Regions from separate parts of the Halomonas sp. LMYGS-3 genome, predicted to be linked through region 3. Evidence: predicted binding sites of a transcription regulator. Region 3 holds the regulator's gene; each other region holds the start of a gene.

Region 1 (6,542 bases), on a different contig from region 3:
AGGCGACGGGAGAGCTCGTAGGCGCCCAGCCGCAGGATGGCGAGCTCGATGGGATCGAGGTCCGCCAGCCGGCGGTCGAGCAGCGGCGAGATCGTCGCGTCGAGATCCGCCTTGAAGCGCACCACGTTGTGCAGCAGCTCATGGAACAGCGCCAGATCGGCGATCTCCATGACCTTGTGCCAGTTCTCGTGGTCATCGAGGTCGTCGTCGGCCACCTGGCTGCGGAATTCGGTCTCCACGGCGGTGATCGACTTGCCGGTCATCTGCCACTGGTAGAGGCCCTGCACCGCCAGTTCGCGGGCGGCGCGACGGGCCTGCTGGGCCGCCGAGGGCACCCGGGAATGCTCGCCGCTCATGCCTCACCCTCCTCGTCGCCGCCGAAGCAGCGCAGCAGCGAGACCATCTCCATGGCCGCCATGGCCGCTTCGGCGCCCTTGTTGCCGGCCTTGGTGCCGGAACGCTCGATGGCCTGCTCGATGGAGTTCACGGTGAGCACGCCGTTGGCGATGGGGGTGTCGAACTCGAGCTGCAGGTTGCCAAGGGCCGCATTGCAGCCGCCGGCGACATACTCGAAGTGCGGCGTCCCGCCGCGGATCACCGCGCCCAGCGCGATCACCGCGTCGGGGCGCGCCACCTTGAGCACCTTCTTCACCGCCAGCGGGAGTTCCCAGGCCCCGGGGACATGGACGATATCGATGTTCTCGCCCTCGACGCCGTGGCGCACCAGGATGTCCACGGCGCCCTCGACCAGGCTATCGACCACGTGATGATTGAAACGGCCCACCACGATCACGTAGCGGCCATCGACGTCGACGAAGCTGCCTTCGACTTGGGAAATCGGTTGCATGGTTTCCAGGTTCCTCGTGAATCCGGTCCTGCTGAATCCGCAGGGGGCTCGGCCGATGCCGTGCCGTTGATGTTCGTCGTTCGTCGGTATCAGGCGCCGGGAGCCTCGTCCTCGGGCCCGAGGCGCTCGACCACCTCCAGGTCGAAGCCGGAAAGCGCCGAGAACTTCCACGGCGAGCTGAGCAGGCGCATGCGGCCGACGCCCAGATGCCGCAGGATCTGCGAGCCGGTGCCGATGGTCAGGTAATTGCCGGCGCCGTCGGAGTCGCTGGTACGCGGCTGACGGCGACGCTCCAGGAACACCTCGAGGTAGTCGAGGAAATCCTGGCGCGGGCGACCATCGTCGAGCAGCACGAAGACGCCATGCTCGGCGCGGGCGACCTCCGCGAGGGCGCTATGGGTCGTCCAGTGGCCGCCTTCACCTTTCTGCAGGCCAAGCAGGTCGCGCATGACATCGGCCAGGTGCACGCGCACCGTGGTCAGGACCTCGGGTGTCGGGTGCCCCTTGACCAGCGCCAGGTGGTGGGCGCCCTGGATACTGTCGCGGAAGACGTGCAGGGTCAACTCGCCGAAGGCGGTGTCCACCGGGGTGGCCTCCACCGGCTCCACGGTCTGCTCGTTGTGGATGCGGTAGTGGATCAGGTCGGCGATGGTGCCGATCTTCAGGCCATGCTCGGCGGCGAAGTGCTCGAGTTCGGGGCGCCGCGCCATGCTGCCGTCGTCGTTCATGACCTCGCAGATCACGCCGCTGGGGTCGAGGCCGGCCAGTGCCGCCAGGTCGCAGGCCGCCTCGGTGTGGCCGGCGCGGCGCAGCACGCCGCCTGGCTCGGCCATCAGCGGGAAGATGTGGCCGGGTTGGACGATGTCCTCGGCCCGGGCATCCCGCGCCACGGCGGCCTGCACGGTGCGCGCGCGGTCGGCAGCGGAGATGCCGGTGGTCACGCCCTCGGCGGCCTCGATGGAGAGGGTGAACTTGGTGCCGAAGCCCGAGCCATTGTCGCGCACCATCAGCGGCAACTGCAGCCGCTCGCAGCGCTCGCGGGTCATCGGCAGGCAGATCAGGCCGCGGGCGTGGCGCGCCATGAAGTTGATGTGCTCGGCCTCGACCTTCTCGGCGGCCATGATGATATCGCCTTCGTTCTCGCGATCCTCGTCGTCCATCAGGATCACCATCTTGCCCTGACGGATGTCCTCGATCAGGTCTTCGATGGGGGCCAGGCCCCCGGAGGAGGAGTGCACCATGGGATCTCCAGAAATTCAGCGTGGCGGCTGTCGCGGCGCGGCGACGCTCGGGTCGCCGACAGGCAACGTCCCGCCTCGAAACGGCGTCAGGGTACCTTGGCGCGGCGTCGGGCGCCAGTAATGAGCCCTTGGCGCGGCGTCGGGCGCCAGTAATGAGCCCTTGGCGCGGCGTCGGGCGCCAGTAATGAGCCTCCCGGGGCTGTTCTGGCGACAGGCCTGCGAGGAGGCGCTGTGAATACTTCCTTGTACCGACGCCCTGCTTCGCTCTCGCATCCTGCTCCGCTTGCAGGACCGGTGCTGGCCATCCCTGGCCAGCCCGTTCGGAGCAGTGCTCCTCACACCTGGCGTAGGACCTCCTCTTCGGCCTGTCCCCGGCGCCCCTTACCGAGTGGCTAGCGTGCGGCGCTCGGGCCGGGCGGTGATCCGCCAGTCGCGGCCCACGGCGCGGATATCGAGGATCTCCAGCCCGCGCTGGTGGGCCATGGTCTCGATGCCGGCGAGCTGGAACAGCGGCCGCGCCTCGCCGCCGAGCAGGGTCGGCGCCACGAACAGCTGCATCTCGTCGACCAGGCCGGCATCGAGCATGGCGCCGGCCAGGGTCGCCCCGGTCTCGAGCAGCACCTCGTTGACCTGCTCCACGTCGGCCAGGTATTGCAGCAGGGCATGCAGGTCGACCCGCCCATCCCCCCCCGGGCTCATCGCCACCACTTCGGCGCCTGCCGCCTCGAGACGCGCGCGCCGTTCGGGGGCTGAGCCGCCCCGCGTCGCCACCAGGGTGCGACCGGGTTCGCGCAGGCAGGCCGCCGCCCGGGGCAGGCGAAGGTGGCTGTCGACCACCACCCGCAGCGGCTGGCGGCCGGCGACCCACTCGACACCATCGAGCTCGGCCTGGTCCGGCCGCACGGTGAGCCGCGAGTTGTCGAAGATGATCGACTCCACCCCGGTGAGCACGGCACTGGAGCGGGCCCGCAGCCGCAGCACCTCGCGCCGTGCCTGGGGGCCGGTGATCCACTGGGATTCGCCGGAACGCATGGCGGTGCGACCGTCGAGGCTCATGGCCATCTTCAGCCGCACGAAGGGCCGGCCATGGTCCATGCGCATGATGAAGCCCGGATTCAGTTCCCTCGCCTGAGCCTCCAGGATACCCACTTCGACGTCGACGCCGGCCTCGCGCAGCATGGCGATGCCGCGACCGGCCACCGCCGGGTTGGGGTCGGCCATGGCGACCACCACCCGCTTCACCCCGGCCTCGGTCAGCGCCACCGCGCAGGGCCCGGTACGCCCCTGGTGGGAGCAGGGCTCCAGGGTGACGTAGGCGGTGGCACCACGCGCGGCCTCGCCGGCCTGGCGCAGGGCATGGATCTCGGCGTGGGGCTCGCCGGCGCGCTCGTGGAAGCCCTCGCCGACCAGGCGGCGGTTCTTGACCAGCACGCAGCCGACGCGGGGGTTGGGATCGGTGGTGTAGAGGCCGCGACGGGCCAGTTCCAGGGCCCGGGCCATCCAGGCTTCGGGAATCTGCTTGGCCATGGGACTCCTCGGTGGGGACGGCGGGAGGCTCACTGTTCGGGATCGTCCGGGCGGAAGCTCGGCTCCTGGGCCAGGCGGTCGATCTCGGCGCGGAACTCGTCGATGTCCTGGAAACGGCGGTAGACCGAGGCGAAGCGGATGTAGGCGACCTGGTCGAGGCGCTTCAGGGCGTGCATCACCTCCTCGCCAATGTCGCGGGCATGGATCTCCCGCTCGCCGCGGGCCCGCAGGGTCTGGCGGATGCGCTCTACCGCGGCCTCGATCGATTCGGCACTGACCGGGCGCTTCTCCAGGGCACGCAGCATGCCGGCGCGCAGCTTGGTCTCGTCGAAGGTTTCCCGGGAGCCGTCGCCCTTGACCACCCGCGGCATCACCAGTTCGGCGGTTTCGTAGGTGGTGAAGCGCTCGCCACAGGCCACGCACTGGCGACGGCGGCGCACCTGATCGCCCTCGGCCACCAGCCGGGAGTCGGTCACCTTGGTGTCATGGGTTCCGCAGAAGGGACAGTGCATCGATGGATTCCGGGTCGACGTGAAGATGGACGATCCCGCATTGTACCGGCTCGCGGGGTCAGCGCCCAGCATGCTCCGGACTGGCACACCCCCTGCAAGGGAAAGGCAACGATTGCTTCGCTCGATCCCCCGGCCACTCGACGGACTTCCCATGACGCCCTCCCGCTCGCTCTCCTTCCCCCTGGACGACACCGCCTTCATCGACCTGGCCCGCGAGCGACTGGCCTTCCTCTACGGCCCCCGCGCCGAGGAGGTGCTGCGGCGCCTGCTGACCCTGCTTTCGCACCAGCGTGGTGCAATGCCGACGCGCCCCGACGGCACGCCGGTGCCGCTCTGGAGCGAGCGCGACCAGTGGCTGATCACTTACGGCGACAGCCTGCTCGACGGCGACCGCCCGCCCCTGGAGGCGCTGGAGACCTTCCTCGAGGAGCGGCTGCCGGAGACCTTCAGCGGCATCCACCTGCTGCCCTTCTTTCCCTGGAGCAGCGACGACGGCTTCTCGGTGATCCACTACCGCGAGGTCAACCCGGCGCTGGGCGACTGGTCGCATATCCGACGACTCGGCGAACAGCGGGACCTGATGGTCGACCTGGTGCTGAATCATGTGTCACGGGAGTCGCTGTGGTTCGTCGACTACCTGAGCGGCAGCCTGCCCGGGCGCGACTTCTTCATCGAGATGGACCCGGCCACCGACCTCTCGGCGGTGGTACGCCCGCGCAGCAGCCCGCTGCTGGTCCCGGTGTCGACCCGACGCGGCACGCGTCACCTCTGGGCGACCTTCTCCGAGGACCAGATCGACCTGAACTTCGCCAACCCCGACGTGCTGTTGGAGTTCGTCGGCATCCTGCTCTTCTACCTGCAGCAGGGCGCACGGATCATCCGCCTCGACGCCATCGCCTACCTGTGGAAGGAGGTCGGCACGTCCTGCATCCACCTGCCCCAGACCCACGAAGTGGTCCGCCTGCTGCGTGCCATCGTCGACCACCTGGCGCCGGGCACCCTGCTGCTCACCGAGACCAACGTGCCCCACCGCGAGAACCTCAGCTACTTTGGTCTCGAGCGTCTTTCAGACGGGGGTCTTGAGCGTCTTTCAGACGGGGGCCTCGAGCGTCTTCCCTCTCCCCCCGACGAGGCCCACCTGGTCTACCAGTTCCCCCTGCCGCCGCTGCTGCTGCACACCCTGACCAGCGGCGAGGCCGGCACCCTGGCCAGTTGGCTCGCGAGCCTGCCCACCCTGCCGCCGGGGTGCAGCTACCTCAACTTCACCGCCAGCCACGACGGCATCGGGGTGCGACCGCTGGAGGGCTGGCTGCCGGCCCACGAGATCGAGGCGCTCATGGAGTTGATGCACCGCTTCGGCGGTTTCGTCAGCATGCGCACCACCCCCGACGGCAGCGACAGCCCCTACGAGATCAACATCACCTGGTTCGAGGCCATGAAGGGCACGCGCCGCGGGCCCGATCCCTGGCAGGTGGAGCGCTTCCTGTGCAGCCAGCACCTGATGCTGGCCCTGCAGGGCATTCCGGCGCTCTACCTCCACTCATTGACCGGCACCCTCAACGACCACGAAGGCGTCGAACGCAGCGGCCGGCTGCGTTCGATCAATCGCCGCCACTGGCAGCGCGACGAACTCGATGAACTGCTCGACAGCCGCAACACCCCGACCCGCGAGGTCTTCCTGGCCCTCAAGCGACGCCTGGCGGTGCGCCGGGCGGAACCCTGCTTCCATCCCGACGCCCCGCAGCGCGTGGTGCCTTCGCCCCCCGAACTCCTGGTACTGGAACGGGGCCCGCTGGCCGATGGCCGCCGGCTGCTGGCGATCCACAACGTCACCGATCGGCGCCAGCCCCTGACGCTGCCCGAACTCGAGGCCGCGGCCTGGCTCGACCTGCTGGAGAACGCCCCCTGGGAGCAGGCCGAGCGCCTCGCCCCCTACCGTAGCCTGTGGCTGGTGCTGCCCGGGGATCAGTGAGCGTGGGCCCCATGCCCCTGTGAAGGAGCGTCCGAGGTCATCACCGGCCGCACCGGGGCGGAAAGCTCGACGGTCTCGCCACCGTCGAGCACCAGGGTGATCGCCACCTCGTCGCCCTCGGCGAGCGGGCCGCTCAGGTCGATCAGCATCAGGTGCAACCCGCCCGGCGCCAGATCGGCGCTGCCGCCGGCCGGCACCACGACCTCGGGAACCCGGCGCATCTGCATTACCTCGTCCAGGTCCACGTGGTCGTGCAGTTCCAGTACCTCGGCGGCGGGCGAGCGGGCATCGACCACCGCGATGTCCGCCTCGCCGCCGTTGTGCAGGGTCATGAAGGCCGCCGAGGTGGGCGAACCGGGCGGCACCGCCCGCACCTGGGGGTCCTCCACGCTGAGCGGCTGGGCCAGGACGGCCTGACTCGACAGAGCCAGGGTCAGAAGGAT
Region 2 (6,542 bases), on a different contig from region 3:
GCTCATGGATGGCGCGTGCGGTGAGTTCCTTGCCGGTGCCTGACTCCCCCGTGATAAGAACTGGAGCATCCACGGAAGCTATCTTGTCGATGGCTTGATAGAGTTTGCACATGATGGGGGAACTTCCCACCATGCTGTATTCATTTTCCTTGTAGAGTGACGCGGCGTTTCCAGCATTCTCGCTAGGGGATAATTTCGCCATGTCAAGAGCGAATTCCAGTAAGGTGTTGGTTCTTGATGCATCGAAGGGAAGCGCCTGATAGGCGTAAAAGGTCTGATGGATGAGATGACGGGTCGTATTGTCCTCGAAGGCGCTGCTATCGACGACGGCAACCCAAAACGTTCGTTCGGAGCAGACCAGCTCTTCCACCTCGTGGTTGTGAAAATTGCTGGCAGAATCCATCAGTATGATGCCAGCCGAGTAATCGCAGGTACTCAACAGTCGCGATGCCCCCTTCAGGGTAGCCGAATGCTGAATGGACCAGCGATATGGCATCATGACTTCCATGATTTCGCGTGAGCGTCGCTTGTCTCCAATAAGCAACAGTTTTCTTGATGTATCCGTCATCATTGTCTCTTCCATTCCTCTGGTACCGGTAAGCTCTAAGCCCCCGGGTGCTATGCTCCTCGTGTTTGTTCACTTCCTTCGGTTCCTGCTGTTATAATTCTTTATAATGTAGTGATTTTATTTTGACTTATCATGATGTTCAGGCTTGATGATACTTTTGATGTCGGCTGTGGGTGACAGTCAGCCGATGATGCATTTTCTTGATATTTGACACTGGGGTGACGATGCAGTGGGAAGACTTGTGAAGTGTTGTTCTTCTTTTCTGTTCTGTAAAGCGTTGTTACGTTTCTGAGGTGGGGAGGGATAAAGGTGTCGGATAGCTGATGCGAGGAAAAATCATTTTCTTTTCAAATGATTAGATAGTTGCCTGTGAGCTCGGTATGCGATTTTTCCCGTGGGTTAATGAGAAAAATAATGATGCGGAACGAGGTGTCATCAAGGGAGTCATGTCTTGAGATGTATTCTTTGCTGCGTCGAAGGATGACATGGGTGCAACGGGATGCTGGGCGAGATCGAGGCGGTAGACGTGCAGAGGGGAGGCTTCGGGGTTTGATATGCCATCGAGGTGAACGACGAACGGAGGACACGCAAGGTCGTCCGTTCGTTGGGGAAGGGCGTGTCGGGTTTTGTGGCCGAAGCGTCGAGCATGTCGGGGGCTGGAAGCTGACTATCCCTTGCCTTGAAAGGCGTCGAACACCTCCTGGCCGGTCAGGTTCTTCGTCGGGTTGGCGAAAGCGTAGAAGGCCGGCTTCTCGTCGATGAAGATCTGCGTATCGAAGGTCCAGGCTTCACCGCCGTCGACCAGCCCCACGGGAATCGCGTAGTGGTCGCCGCTCTTCAGCCGGTAGAACAGGTGGGTGCCGCAGTGGCGGCAGAAACCACGCTCGGCCCAGTCCGACGAGGCGTAGACGGTGACATTCTCCTCGCCTTCCATCTCGACTCTGGTGACCGTCTCCAGGGCCAGCAGGGGGCCACCGCCCCAGGTGCGACACATACGGCAGTGACAGGCCCCGATGTTCTGCCGGCCGGCCTGTACGGCCAGTTGCACCGCGCCGCACAGGCAGCTGCCGCGGGCCGTCATTCCATCCTTCATGTGCTCCTCCTGCTCGTTCCATGGGAAGGAAGTGGCGGCGGAAGCTCCGCCACCGGTGGTTCTCTGCAGTCTAGCGGGATTCTCCGCTTCGATCGCCCCAGGGCTGTGCTTCAGTCGTGCCGCTTCTGCAGGATATCGGAGAGGTCGAGGATGGACCGGGCCATCGTGGCCATGCTCTTGCTCTGGTCCATCGAGGCCTTGCGCAGGAAGCGGTAGGCCTCTTCCTCGGTCATCTGCTGATGGGCCATGATCAGTCCCTTGGCACGCTCGACAAGCTTGCGCTCGCGCAGCGCCTTGCGGGTCGTCTCCAACTCGTCACTGAGGCCCTGCAGTCGCGACGCCTGGGCCTGCATCAGTTCGATCAGCGAGCGATTGAGCTGGGAGTCGACGGCATTCGCGGTCAGCGTCCCCAGCTCGCGGCAGGGTTCGCCACCGAACAGGTCGGACAGTTGCTGACACATCGGGGGCGAGGCGTCGTTCGCTGCCAGGGTGGCGCGCAGGGTCTCGAGATCGGCCATCTCCCGGCGAGCGTCGTCGATCTTGTCGCGGCACATCGCCGAGAGCTCGTCGGCCAGGGCCTCCTCCACTCGCTTCATGGCGTCGATGCGCCGGGTCGTCAGTTCATACCAGGTCTCACCGAGGCTGCGGTCGCTATCGGGACGGCAGAGATCGCCGCCGGCCATTTCGCGCAGTTGCTGAATGCCGGCCTGGGTGCGTGGCGGTAGTCCCTCCTGCCAGCGGCGGCGAGCCTCCGGCGTGGCGAACTCGGCGAAGGTGTCGAAGCAGCGTTGCTGGGCGTCGACGAGATGGTGCAGCAGCTGGCGATGGGGGGTGTCGAAGTGGCCGGTGGTGAAACCGATGGCGCCACAGGCGCGCTCCTGGCCGGCCAGTTCCTTGCCCTGCATGAAGTGGAAGATGGCCACCAGGGCGTGGGTGATCTCCGGGTCGCCGGCGGTATCCGCGGCATCGAAGACCACCGAGAGCAGGCCACTGATCAGCCGGTTGAAGGTCAGGGTCGCCTCGTCGGCGGTGATGGCCTGGGTCTCGATGTCGTGGCGCAGTGCGCCGAGGCTGTCCAGGGCATGCCAGACTCGGGCGATGCGCCCGAGCAGCCGGGAGCCGGCCACCGGCCTGCTGCCGTCGCTGGCCAGGGCGTCGAGACGCTGGCGCATGGTCCGCTCGGTACGCAGGCACTCCTCGATGCGCTCCTGGCGATGGTGGGCGAAGCGCTCGCCACGGGAGGCCAGGTAGACGTTGGAGGCGCCGCGCTCCTTCTGCAAGGCGTGGATGAAGCGGCTGATGTCTCCGACGATCTCGCAGGTGGTGGCGAGATGCTCCAGGTTGTCGATCTCGCAGCGCTTGGCTGCCAGTAGCAGGTGTTCGGCGGGTTTCATGGGGTCATTGACCTCTTGCAGGTCCCTGGGGAAGTAGAAGAGTCCTGCATCGGTTGGGGAAGTCCCGTGCCAGTTCGGTCCGAACCAAGGCCGCCGCCCCGAGGGGCGGCGGCGCATACTGCGGACCGGTGGGCGTGGTCAGCGCAGCGAGAGGGCGCCGGCACCGGTGTCTTCGCCCACGGCGTCGCTGTAGGCCTTGGCTTCCTCGGCCTCGGTCGCGTCCGAGAAGCGGACCAGCAGCGCGCAGGAGGCCAGTACCAGTACGGCCAGGCCGAGGTAGAAGAGCCCCTGCTGGTAGGTGAGGGCCTCCGTGCGGAACAGGAAGGCGGCGGCCACGGCGCCCACGTTGCCACCGGCGCCGACGATGCCGGCCACGGCACCCAGCGCCTTCTTGTTGATGAAGGGGACCACGCCGTAAGTGGCGCCTTCGGCCATCTGCACGAAGAGGCTGAACACCAGCATGATACCGATGGCGTACGACAGCACGTGCATCTGCGAGAAGGCAACCAGGGCGATCCCCTCGCAGACCAGGGCGATGAACAACCAGCGCACCCGCCCCTTGAGGCCACCGTTCCTGGCGAAGAGGTCGGAGAAGATGCCGCCCATGGTGCGGGCGAAGACGTTCATCAGGCCGAACAGGCCGGCGATCATCCCGGCGGTGGCCAGCGTCAGGTCGAAGTGGTCGAAGAAGTAGATGGCGGCGATGTTGTTGATGGTCAGCTCGACGCCGAAGCAGATGGCATAGACCACGAACAGGGCCCAGACGCGAACATCCTTGGCGGCGGCCAGGAAGCTCTTGCCGGCGCCGTTCTCGCCACTGGCCGGCGGCAGCTCACCCCTGGCGCGCAGCTCATCGAAGTTGCCGTTGGGGGCATCCTGGGTGAACAGGTAATAGCAGATGCCGGTGATGAACAGCACCACGCCGGGTACCACCATGGCCAGCCTCCAGCCCAGGGCCTCGTTGACGCCGAGCATCAGGAGGCCGGAGAAGATCAGCGGCATCAGGATCTGGGTGGTACCGCCACCGAGGTTGCCCCAGCCGGCCGAGGTGGCGTTGGCGGTGCCGACCACGTTGGGGGCGAACATCATAGTGGTGTGGTACTGGGTAATCACGAAGGAGGCGCCGATGGCGCCGATGGCCAGGCGCGCCAGGAGGAAGGACTCGAAGCTGTTGGCGAAACCGATGCCCATCACCGGAATCGAGCCGAGAATCAGCAGGCCGGTATAGGCTTTGCGTGGGCCGATGCGGTCGCAGAGCACGCCGATCAACAGTCGTACGATCACGGTGATGGCCACCGAGGCGATGATGGTGTTGCCGATCTGGGTCTGGGTGAGGCTGAGATCCTCGCGGACCACCGCCATCAGCGGTGCGATGCCGAACCAGCCGAAGAAGCAGATATGGAAGGCGAACCACGAGAAGTGGAAGGCTCGCATCTGGGGAGTACTGAAGTTCAACAGGCGAATCCTGTTGGCCTTGTCGAGAATTTCCATGGGTCAGGCCTCGCGTTTGGATGGTAGCGAATCCGGGAACGTGTCCTTCACCGTTGAAGGTCAGGTTCGACGCACTCGTACTCCGGAGGAGCCTGGTCCACGCCTACCAGCTGTCTACGCTTGTCAAAGCAAAGCAGCTGCCAGTTTATCTATTTATCTTTATTTTCAGATGGTTATATTTAGATACGGTCGGCTGGTGGATGAGAGGCGGGCTCTGCTGCGCTGCAAGAAGGAGCAGGGCAGGGCCATCTTGCCCCGCCTTGGTGCTTGTTGGTCAAGCGGCTAGTACATGGCCAGCTGGCGCTGGTCACGATCGCAACTCAGGAAGGCGGAGCTCTCCAGCCACTCCGGGTCGGGGTAGTAGGCGAACAGATAGTGATCCTCCTTGATGCTGTCGATCAGCGGATAGGTCACTTCCTGGCGTACCGCCGGGCAGCCGTGGCTGCGACCCAGGCGGCCGGTCTTCTCGATGAAGGCCTCGCTGACGTAGTCGGCACCGTGAATCACGATGGCGCGCTGGTAGGCCAGATCGTTGATGCCCGGCTCCAGCCCCTCCAGGCGCAGCGAGTAGCCGTTGCGGCCGTAATAGCTGTTCAAGGTGCGGAACAGCCCCAGGCTCGACTGGTAGCTCTCGGGAGTGTTGGAGAACGCCGTGGCCACGGCGTTGCCGGAGCCCTGACCATGGGAGACCAGCTCCTCGAACATCAACTCACCGCGGTCGAGGTCGAAGACCCAGAGGCGTGGCTCGGTGGAAGGCAAGGAGTAGTCGATCACTGCCAGACGGCCGGCCTCCGGGGCGGCACAATCCAGGGCGCTGGCGGCAAGCTGCAGTACCCGGCGGTCGGCGTTCGGCGCCAGGCGGGTCAGGGTGTCGTGGGTCGAGTCGGGCAGGACCCGGGAGAGGAAGTCGCCGGCGGTGGCGATCGGAGAGGCCAGCAGCAGTGAGGCGGTCATCATCGGCAGGGTGGGCGGAAGCAGGGATCGCATCATGGAGGCACCTGTGGCGTTCGATCGGGCACGAGAATGGGGGCTGCTTCCCTGTGCCCCTCGGTCTGGCACTATTATGACCATGAGGGTCGGGATGACCAGGCGCCTCCATCAACGCAGGAGTTCAGGACGATGAACGCTCGCGCAATCAGGATCTTCCTCATCCCCATGCTGTTGGCTCTGCTCGTGTTGGCGGGCCCCGCCCCGGGGCAGGAAGAGGGGGAGCCAGCGTCCCCCCTCGAAGCCGCCATTAGCGCCTTGCTGGCCGAGGCGGGCGATGAATTGCAGGCCTTCTATGAGGTGCGCGGGCAACGCCCGGCGTGGACGGACTCCCGCACGGTGGCCGCCTTTGCCGCGGCGTTGCATACCCTGGATGGCGATGGGTTGATCCCCGGGGATTATCGGCCGGACGCCCTGGTGGCCGGCCATCGGCAGGCCCACAAGCACGAGGCGGACCTCGAGCGGCAGGCACGCTTCGACCTGCACGCCAGCCGGGTATTGCTGACCGCCTTGCGGCACCTGCAGCGCGGCAAGCTGGATCCCCATGACATCGACCCCGGCTGGGAAGTCCCGATCGATGCCCCGCCGCTGGACCTGGCGACGCTCTCCCGGGCGGTGGATGCCCAGCGTTTCGAGCAGGCCTTCGGCGAGGTGCGCCCCCCCTATGCCCCCTACGAGCGACTGCGCACCGGCCTGGCCCGCTATCGCAACATCGAGCGACTCGGGGGCTGGCCGAGCCTGCCGTCCCGGGAGCGTGCGCTGCGCCCGGGGGAGGTCGACGATGACGTGGTGACCTTGCGCGAGCGACTGGCGGTGATCGGCGAGCTGGAGACGATGGCCGGGGTGGGCACTCCCGATCCGCGCCGCTACGATGCCACGCTGGAGGCGGCGGTGAAGCGTTTCCAGCGACGCCACTTGCTGGAGGTGGACGGCGTCATCGGGGCCCGGACCCGGGAAGCGCTCAACGTGCCCGTGGAGGAGCGCATCGACCAGATCCGGCTGAACCTCG
Region 3 (6,542 bases):
GGCGGCGTACTCGCCCTGCTCGACCAGCGCGCCCCCCGCGAGCCCGGACCGGTCCCCCGCCATGAGGCCGGCGAACCGGACTATTACCTCGAGGGGGCCCGCCTGACCCGCTTCGACGCCGAGGGCCGGGCGCACCAGCGCCTGGACACCCCGCGTCTGGTGCACACCCCCCATGACGACATCACCCGCCTGCAGGCCCCGGTGGCGCGACTGATCGACAGCTCGGGGCGCATCTGGTTCGGCTACGGCGAGGTCGGCACCCTGGGCGCCGGCGGCAATCCCCTGACCCTCTCCGGCGACGCCCGCCTGCACGCCCCCGAGGAGCGCTGGCAGCTCGACACCGACATCCTGCACTTCGACGCCGATACCGGCCACGCCTGGAGCGATACCCCCGCGCTGTTGCGTCAACCGCCCCAACGCATGAGCGGCGAACGCTTCGACGCCTGGATCCATGACAATCGCGCCCGCCTGACCGACAATGTTCGCGGTCACCATCCGCCCGAGACGCAAGCTCCCACCGACAAGGATCCCGAGCCATGATGCGACTGCCCTCTGCCTCCCTGCTGGCCCCGGCACTGCTCGGACTGGCATTCACGCTCCTGGCCCTGTCCCCCTCCTCGACACTGGCCCTCGAGGGCGACGCCAGCGCCCCCATCGAAGTGGAAGCGGACCGACTCGATCTCGACGACCGTGCCGGCACCGCCATCTATACCGGCGACGTGGACATCCGCCAGGGCAGCATGCAACTGACCGGCGACCGGGTCGAGATCCGCCGCAACGCGGCAGGCGAGCTCTCCCACGCCATCGCCACCGGCGAGCGCGCCTATATCGAGCAGCGACCCGCCCCGGACGAACCCCTCGTGCGCGGCTGGGGGCGCACCATCGTCTACTACGTCGCCGAGCGACGGGTGGAACTGATCGACCGTGCCGAGCTGCACCAGGGCGGCGACACCTTCGATGGCGGCTACCTGGAGTACTTCCTCGACCGCCGGGTGGTCCAGGCACGCGCCGAGGCCGAGGGTGTCCAGGAGCGCCAGCGCGTACGCATGACCCTGCAGCCCGAGCAACAGTAAGGGACGACATGAAGACACTTCGCGCCAGCCACCTGGCCAAGAGCTACAAGCGCCGCCGCGTGGTCCAGGACATCAGCCTGGCCATCGGCCAGGGCAGCATCGTCGGCCTGCTCGGCCCCAACGGGGCGGGCAAGACCACCTCCTTCTACATGATCGTCGGCCTGGTACGCGCCGATGCCGGCGAGGTCCACATCGACAGCCTCGACCTGTCGAAGGCGGCCATGCATGAGCGGGCGCGAGCCGGGATCGGTTACCTGCCCCAGGAGGCCTCGATCTTTCGCAAGCTCACGGTGGCCGACAACATCATGGCGATCCTCGAGACTCGCCAGGACCTCGACCGTGCCGGCCGCCAGGCACGCCTGGAAGAACTCCTCGCGGACTTTCACGTCACCCATATCCGCGATAATCTCGGCATGAGCCTCTCCGGGGGCGAGCGGCGGCGCGTGGAGATCGCCAGGGCACTGGCCACGGAACCCGCCTTCATCCTGCTCGACGAACCCTTCGCCGGGGTCGACCCCATCTCGGTAGGCGAGATCAAGGGCATCATCCGCCAACTGAGGGCTCGCGATATCGGCGTGCTGATCACCGACCACAACGTGCGCGAGACCCTCGACATCTGCGATACCGCCTACATCGTCGGCGACGGCCAGATAATCGCCGAAGGCAATGCCGAGGCGATCCTGACCAACCAGCGGGTACGGGAAGTGTATCTTGGCGAAGACTTCCGCCTCTGAAGCATCACCGCAACTCTCTGATATAACGATTATTATACTCATACGGCACAAAGTTTGCCGATGGCACGCTTATTGCTAATAAAATGCTTGCAAGACGATCGACGGCGGACTAGGGTGGGAGTTTTCGGCGAATGAGCACACACTTCTCATGGCCATGAAAGCATCCCTGCAACTGCGCGTCGGCACCCAGCTGACCATGACGCCCCAGTTGCAGCAGGCCATTGCCCTGCTGCAGCTCTCCACCCTGGACCTGCGTCAGGAGATCCAGCAGGCCCTGGAGTCGAACCCCATGCTCGAGCTCGACGACGGCTTCGGCGAGCAGGCGACGAGCGAGGCGCCCGATGACGACTGGGCCAGCGAGATCCCCAGCGAGCTCTCCGTCGACAGCGACTGGTCGGATACCTATCAGGACCTGGCCCTTCCTGCCGGTGGCGAAGGCCCGGATTTCGAACGCCAGGCCGAGGGCCAGAGCCTGCGGGGCCACCTCACCTGGCAACTGGCGATGACCGACCTGGACGAACGCCAGCTGCACATCGCCGAGAGCCTGATCGACGCCGTGGACGGCGCCGGCTACCTGGCCCAGCCGCTCGACGAATTGCGGGACGGGCTCCGCAACCAGGGGCTCGAGGGCCTCAAGAGCCGTGAGGTCGAGCAGGTGTTACTGCGCCTGCAGCAGTTCGAGCCGACCGGCGTCTTCGCCCGGGACCTGCGCGAATGCCTGATGCTGCAACTGGCCGCCCTGCCCGACGATACCCCCCTGCTGCCCCAGGCCCGCCGCCTGGTGCGCCAGTTTCTCGAGGCGCTGGCCGCCGACGACCGACGCCTGCTCAAGCGCCGCCTCGGCCTCGACGACGATGCCCTCGACGAGGTGACCGCCCTGATCCGCTCGCTGGATCCGAGGCCGGGCAGTCGCTTTGCGGAGCCCGACAGCGACTACGTCACCCCCGACCTGGTCGCCCGTCACGACAGCCGCGGCTGGCAGGTGGAACTCAATCCCGAAGCCTTGCCGCGACTGCGCATCCAGCCCGACTACGCGGCGCTGATTCGCCGCGCCGACAAGAGCCAGGATAACCAGTTCCTCAAGAATCACCTGCAGGAGGCGCGCTGGCTGATGAAGAGCCTCTCCAGCCGCAACGATACCCTGCTGCGGGTGGGGCGCGAGATCATGGCGCGCCAGCTCGACTTCCTCGAACAGGGCGAGGAGGCGATGAAACCGTTGATCCTGGCCGATATCGCCCAGGCCGTGGAGATGCACGAGTCGACCATCTCGCGGGTCACCACCCAAAAGTTCATCCACACCCCGCGCGGGGTCTTCGAGCTGAAGTATTTCTTCTCCAGCCAGGTCAGCAACGGCGACGGCGACGCCCACTCGAGCACGGCGATCCGCGCACGCCTCCGCAAGCTGATCCAGGAGGAACCACCGCGCAAGCCGCTCTCCGACAGCAAGCTGGTCGCGCTGCTCGAGGAGGCCGGCATCAGCGTTGCGCGACGGACCGTGGCCAAATACCGGGAGGCCATGGGCATTCCCTCTTCCAGCGAACGCAAGCGGTTACGCTGAGCACGCCGGTGCTTGCAAAACATGCATCACCGGCACGCCTTCGGTCGCGCCCGCGACCTGTATCAGGGCTGTCGTGAGGCGTCCGTCACGGGGGGTTTGCACGGCAGGAAAAAGGGTTACAATCGGGGCACCAATACGAAGGACGAAGGAGCGTGTCATGCAAGTCAACATCACCGGCCATCATGTGGAACTGACCGACGCCCTGCGTGACTATGTGAACGAAAAGCTCACGCGCGTGGAGCGTCACTACGACAACATCACCACCGTGCAGGTAACGCTCTCCGTCGAGAAGGCCCGCCAGCAGGCGGCTTGCACCCTGCACGCCGCCGGTGCCGATCTGCACGCCGAGGCCATGGACGGTGACATGTACGCCGCTATCGACGCCCTCGCCGACAAGTTGGACCGCCAACTGGTCAAGCACAAGGAGAAGGTCCAGGCCCGCGCCCAGGGCGCCGGTGCCCGCTGATCCATCATGACACTCGAAGCCATCCTGCCCCCCGAGCGCACCCTCTTCGGTGTGCCGGGGGGAAGCAAGAAGCGGGTACTGGAATTCTTCAGCACCTTCATCGCCCAGAACACCCCGAGCCTCGATAGCCAGGAAGTCTTCGGCCGCCTGATCGGCCGTGAACGCCTGGGCAGTACGGGAATCGGCAACGGTGTCGCCATCCCCCATGCCCGTGATCCACACTGCAAGGCCCCCATCGCCGGCTTCCTCAAGCTCGCCGAGCCAATCGACTTCGACGCCATCGATGGCGAACCGGTGGACCTGATCTTCGTGCTGCTGGTCCCCGAGGAGGCCGACGATGCCCATCTCTCGTTGCTGGCCCAGGTGGCAAGCGTGATGAACGATGCCGAGACCCGTGGCCGACTGCGCAAGAGCGCCAGCCAGCGTGAGCTCCATGAACGGCTCGTCGAGGCGATCCGACGACAGTCCAGCGCCTGACCGCCCGTCACCGGGCCACCCCGGCCAGCTCAATGACCAGGAGACCCGCCATGCAGCTCGTGATCATCAGTGGCCGATCCGGCTCCGGCAAGTCGATCGCACTGCAGGCGCTCGAGGACCTCGGCTACTATGCCATCGACAACCTGCCGGCCATGCTGCTCGGCCCGCTGGTCGACGAACTCAGCAGCGATCACTCGCCCCACACCTCGATCGCGGTGAGCATCGACGCCCGCAACCTGCCCCATGCACTGGAACGCTTCCCCAGCCTGCTGGAGGAGGTCCGCGCACGAGGGATCGACGGCCAGGTGATCTACCTCACCACCGACGCCCGCATCCTGCTCGAGCGCTACTCGGAAACCCGCCGGCGCCACCCGCTGACGCGGGGCAGCGACATGACCCTGGCCGAGGCGATCGATTCCGAGGAGACGGCGCTGGCCGAGATCCGCGACCTCGCCGACCTGGTGATCGACACCTCACGGCTCTCGGTCCACGAGCTGCGGCGGCGCATCAGCGACCAGGTCGCCAACCACCGGGCCGACCAGTTGACCCTGACGGTGGAGTCCTTTGGCTTCAAGCGCGGCGTGCCGCTCGACGCCGACATCGTCTTCGACGCCCGCTGCCTGCCGAATCCCTACTGGGATCCCCGGCTGCGGCCGTACACCGGCCGCGACGCTGCGGTCATCGAGTTCCTCGACGGCTACCCCCTCGTCGGCGAGATGCATGACGACATCCTGGCCTGGGTGGAGCGCTGGCTGCCCGCCTACCAGACCAGCCATCGCAGCTACCTGACCGTGGCCATCGGCTGCACCGGCGGCCAGCACCGTTCGGTCCACCTGGCCGAACGACTGGCCCACCACCTCGCCGGACATTACCCCAGCGTGCGACTGCGCCATCGCGAGCTGGGCATCCACGCTATCCTCCCCCGGCAGTCGGAGCCGCCACGGGCAGAGAACGACGACGAAGGAACCTGAGGCGTGCCGCAACGCAAGCTCACCCTGACCAATCGGCGCGGCCTGCACGCCCGTGCCGCCACCAAGCTGGTCCAGTGCTGCCAACCCTTCCAGGCACGGGTCACCGTGAGTCATGGCGGCCGCGAGGCCGATGCCGCCAACATCATGTCGCTGCTGATGCTGGCCGCCCCCTGCGGTACCGAGCTCACGATCAGTACCGAGGGCGAGGACGCCGAGGCGGTGCTCGACGCCCTCGAGGCACTCTTCGAGGCCCGCTTCGACGAGGACGCCTAGGCGCCGGCGACGGTCATCTCGTCGATCAACCAGCTGCCGGTGTGGATGCTGCCGCGGGTATCGGTGTCGTCACCGACACCGGTCAGTCCCCGGAACATCGCCTCGAGGTTGCTGGCGATGGTGAACTCCTCCACCGGATGGCGGATCTCGCCATCCTCGACCCAGAAGCCGGCGGCACCGCGGGAGTAGTCGCCGGTCACGCCGTTGACGCCCTGCCCCATCAGCTCGGTGACCAGCACGCCGCGCCCCATGCGCTCCAGCAACGCCTCCCGGGACTCCAGGGGGGCGGCGATGCGCAGGTTGCGCGCCCCGCCGGCGTTGCCGGTGGTCTCGAGGCCCAGGCGCCGGGCGCTGTAGGCCGAGAGCATGTAGCTGGCCAGGCGCCCGCGGTCGATGAAGACGTTGTCACGGGTCTGGACGCCGTCATTGTCGAAGGGGCTGCTGGCCATGGCGCCGCGCTCCATGGGCCGCTCGCCGAGACCGAACCACTCGGGAAAGAGCGGGTCGCCCAGGCGATCGCAGAGAAAGGAGGCCTGACGATAGAGGGCGCCGCCGGCGATGGCGCTCATCAGGTGCCCCACCAGTCCGCTCGCCAGGGTCGGGTCGAACAGCACCGGCAAGCGCCCGGTGGCCGGGCGCCGGGCGCCGAGACGACGCAGGGTACGCCGCGCCGCGCTCTCGCCCACCGCCTCGGGTGCCTGCAGGTCGCGGGGGGCGCGAGCACTGGTGTAGTCGTAGTCGCGCTGCATGCCGCCGTCGTCCTCGGCGATCAGCATGCAGGAGAGCGAGTGGCGACTGCCGCGCTGGCTACCGAGGAACCCGTGACTGTTGGCGTAGACCCGCACGCCCTCGCCGCTGGAGAGCGAGGCACCGTCGGAGCTGCGGATCCCCGCCATGCCACGGCCGGCGGCCTCGCAGGCGAGTGCCAGCTCGATGGCCTGCTCGGGGGTCAGGTCCCAGGGGTGGTGGACGTCGAGGTCCGGCAGCTCG

The links. Region 3 encodes sigma-54, which starts transcription at its own class of promoters, with help from an activator protein. Its sites were predicted from a motif close to TGGCACNNNNNTTGCTNT; they were not measured.
Region 1: a site for sigma-54 is predicted at 4,209-4,226, ahead of AC5W54_RS08550 (sugar phosphorylase). Genes of this name have one in related genera too.
Region 2: a site for sigma-54 is predicted at 3,110-3,127, ahead of AC5W54_RS04875 (nitrate- and nitrite sensing domain-containing protein). Genes of this name have one in related genera too.

Annotation. Positions count from the first base shown of each region.
Region 1 covers NZ_JCAKFQ010000007.1:33,902-40,443, forward strand. The annotation lists gene nusB (transcription antitermination factor NusB) at 1-356, opposite strand, end outside; gene ribH (6,7-dimethyl-8-ribityllumazine synthase) at 353-847, opposite strand; gene ribBA (bifunctional 3,4-dihydroxy-2-butanone-4-phosphate synthase/GTP cyclohydrolase II) at 937-2,088, opposite strand; gene ribD (bifunctional diaminohydroxyphosphoribosylaminopyrimidine deaminase/5-amino-6-(5-phosphoribosylamino)uracil reductase RibD) at 2,470-3,615, opposite strand; gene nrdR (transcriptional regulator NrdR) at 3,645-4,127, opposite strand; gene AC5W54_RS08550 (sugar phosphorylase) at 4,279-6,099, shown strand; gene AC5W54_RS08555 (copper chaperone PCu(A)C) at 6,093-6,542, opposite strand, start outside.
Region 2 covers NZ_JCAKFQ010000004.1:7,935-14,476, reverse strand. The annotation lists gene AC5W54_RS04885 (sigma-54 dependent transcriptional regulator) at 1-568, opposite strand, end outside; gene AC5W54_RS04880 (GFA family protein) at 1,236-1,661, opposite strand; gene AC5W54_RS04875 (nitrate- and nitrite sensing domain-containing protein) at 1,772-3,055, opposite strand; gene AC5W54_RS04870 (NarK family nitrate/nitrite MFS transporter) at 3,194-4,546, opposite strand; gene AC5W54_RS04865 (murein L,D-transpeptidase catalytic domain family protein) at 4,829-5,533, opposite strand; gene AC5W54_RS04860 (L,D-transpeptidase family protein) at 5,666-6,542, shown strand, end outside.
Region 3 covers NZ_JCAKFQ010000002.1:102,091-108,632, reverse strand. The annotation lists gene lptC (LPS export ABC transporter periplasmic protein LptC) at 1-540, shown strand, start outside; gene lptA (lipopolysaccharide transport periplasmic protein LptA) at 537-1,073, shown strand; gene lptB (LPS export ABC transporter ATP-binding protein) at 1,082-1,807, shown strand; gene AC5W54_RS02690 (RNA polymerase factor sigma-54) at 1,956-3,365, shown strand; gene hpf (ribosome hibernation-promoting factor, HPF/YfiA family) at 3,523-3,831, shown strand; gene ptsN (PTS IIA-like nitrogen regulatory protein PtsN) at 3,838-4,308, shown strand; gene rapZ (RNase adapter RapZ) at 4,359-5,279, shown strand; gene AC5W54_RS02670 (HPr family phosphocarrier protein) at 5,283-5,552, shown strand; gene pmbA (metalloprotease PmbA) at 5,549-6,542, opposite strand, start outside.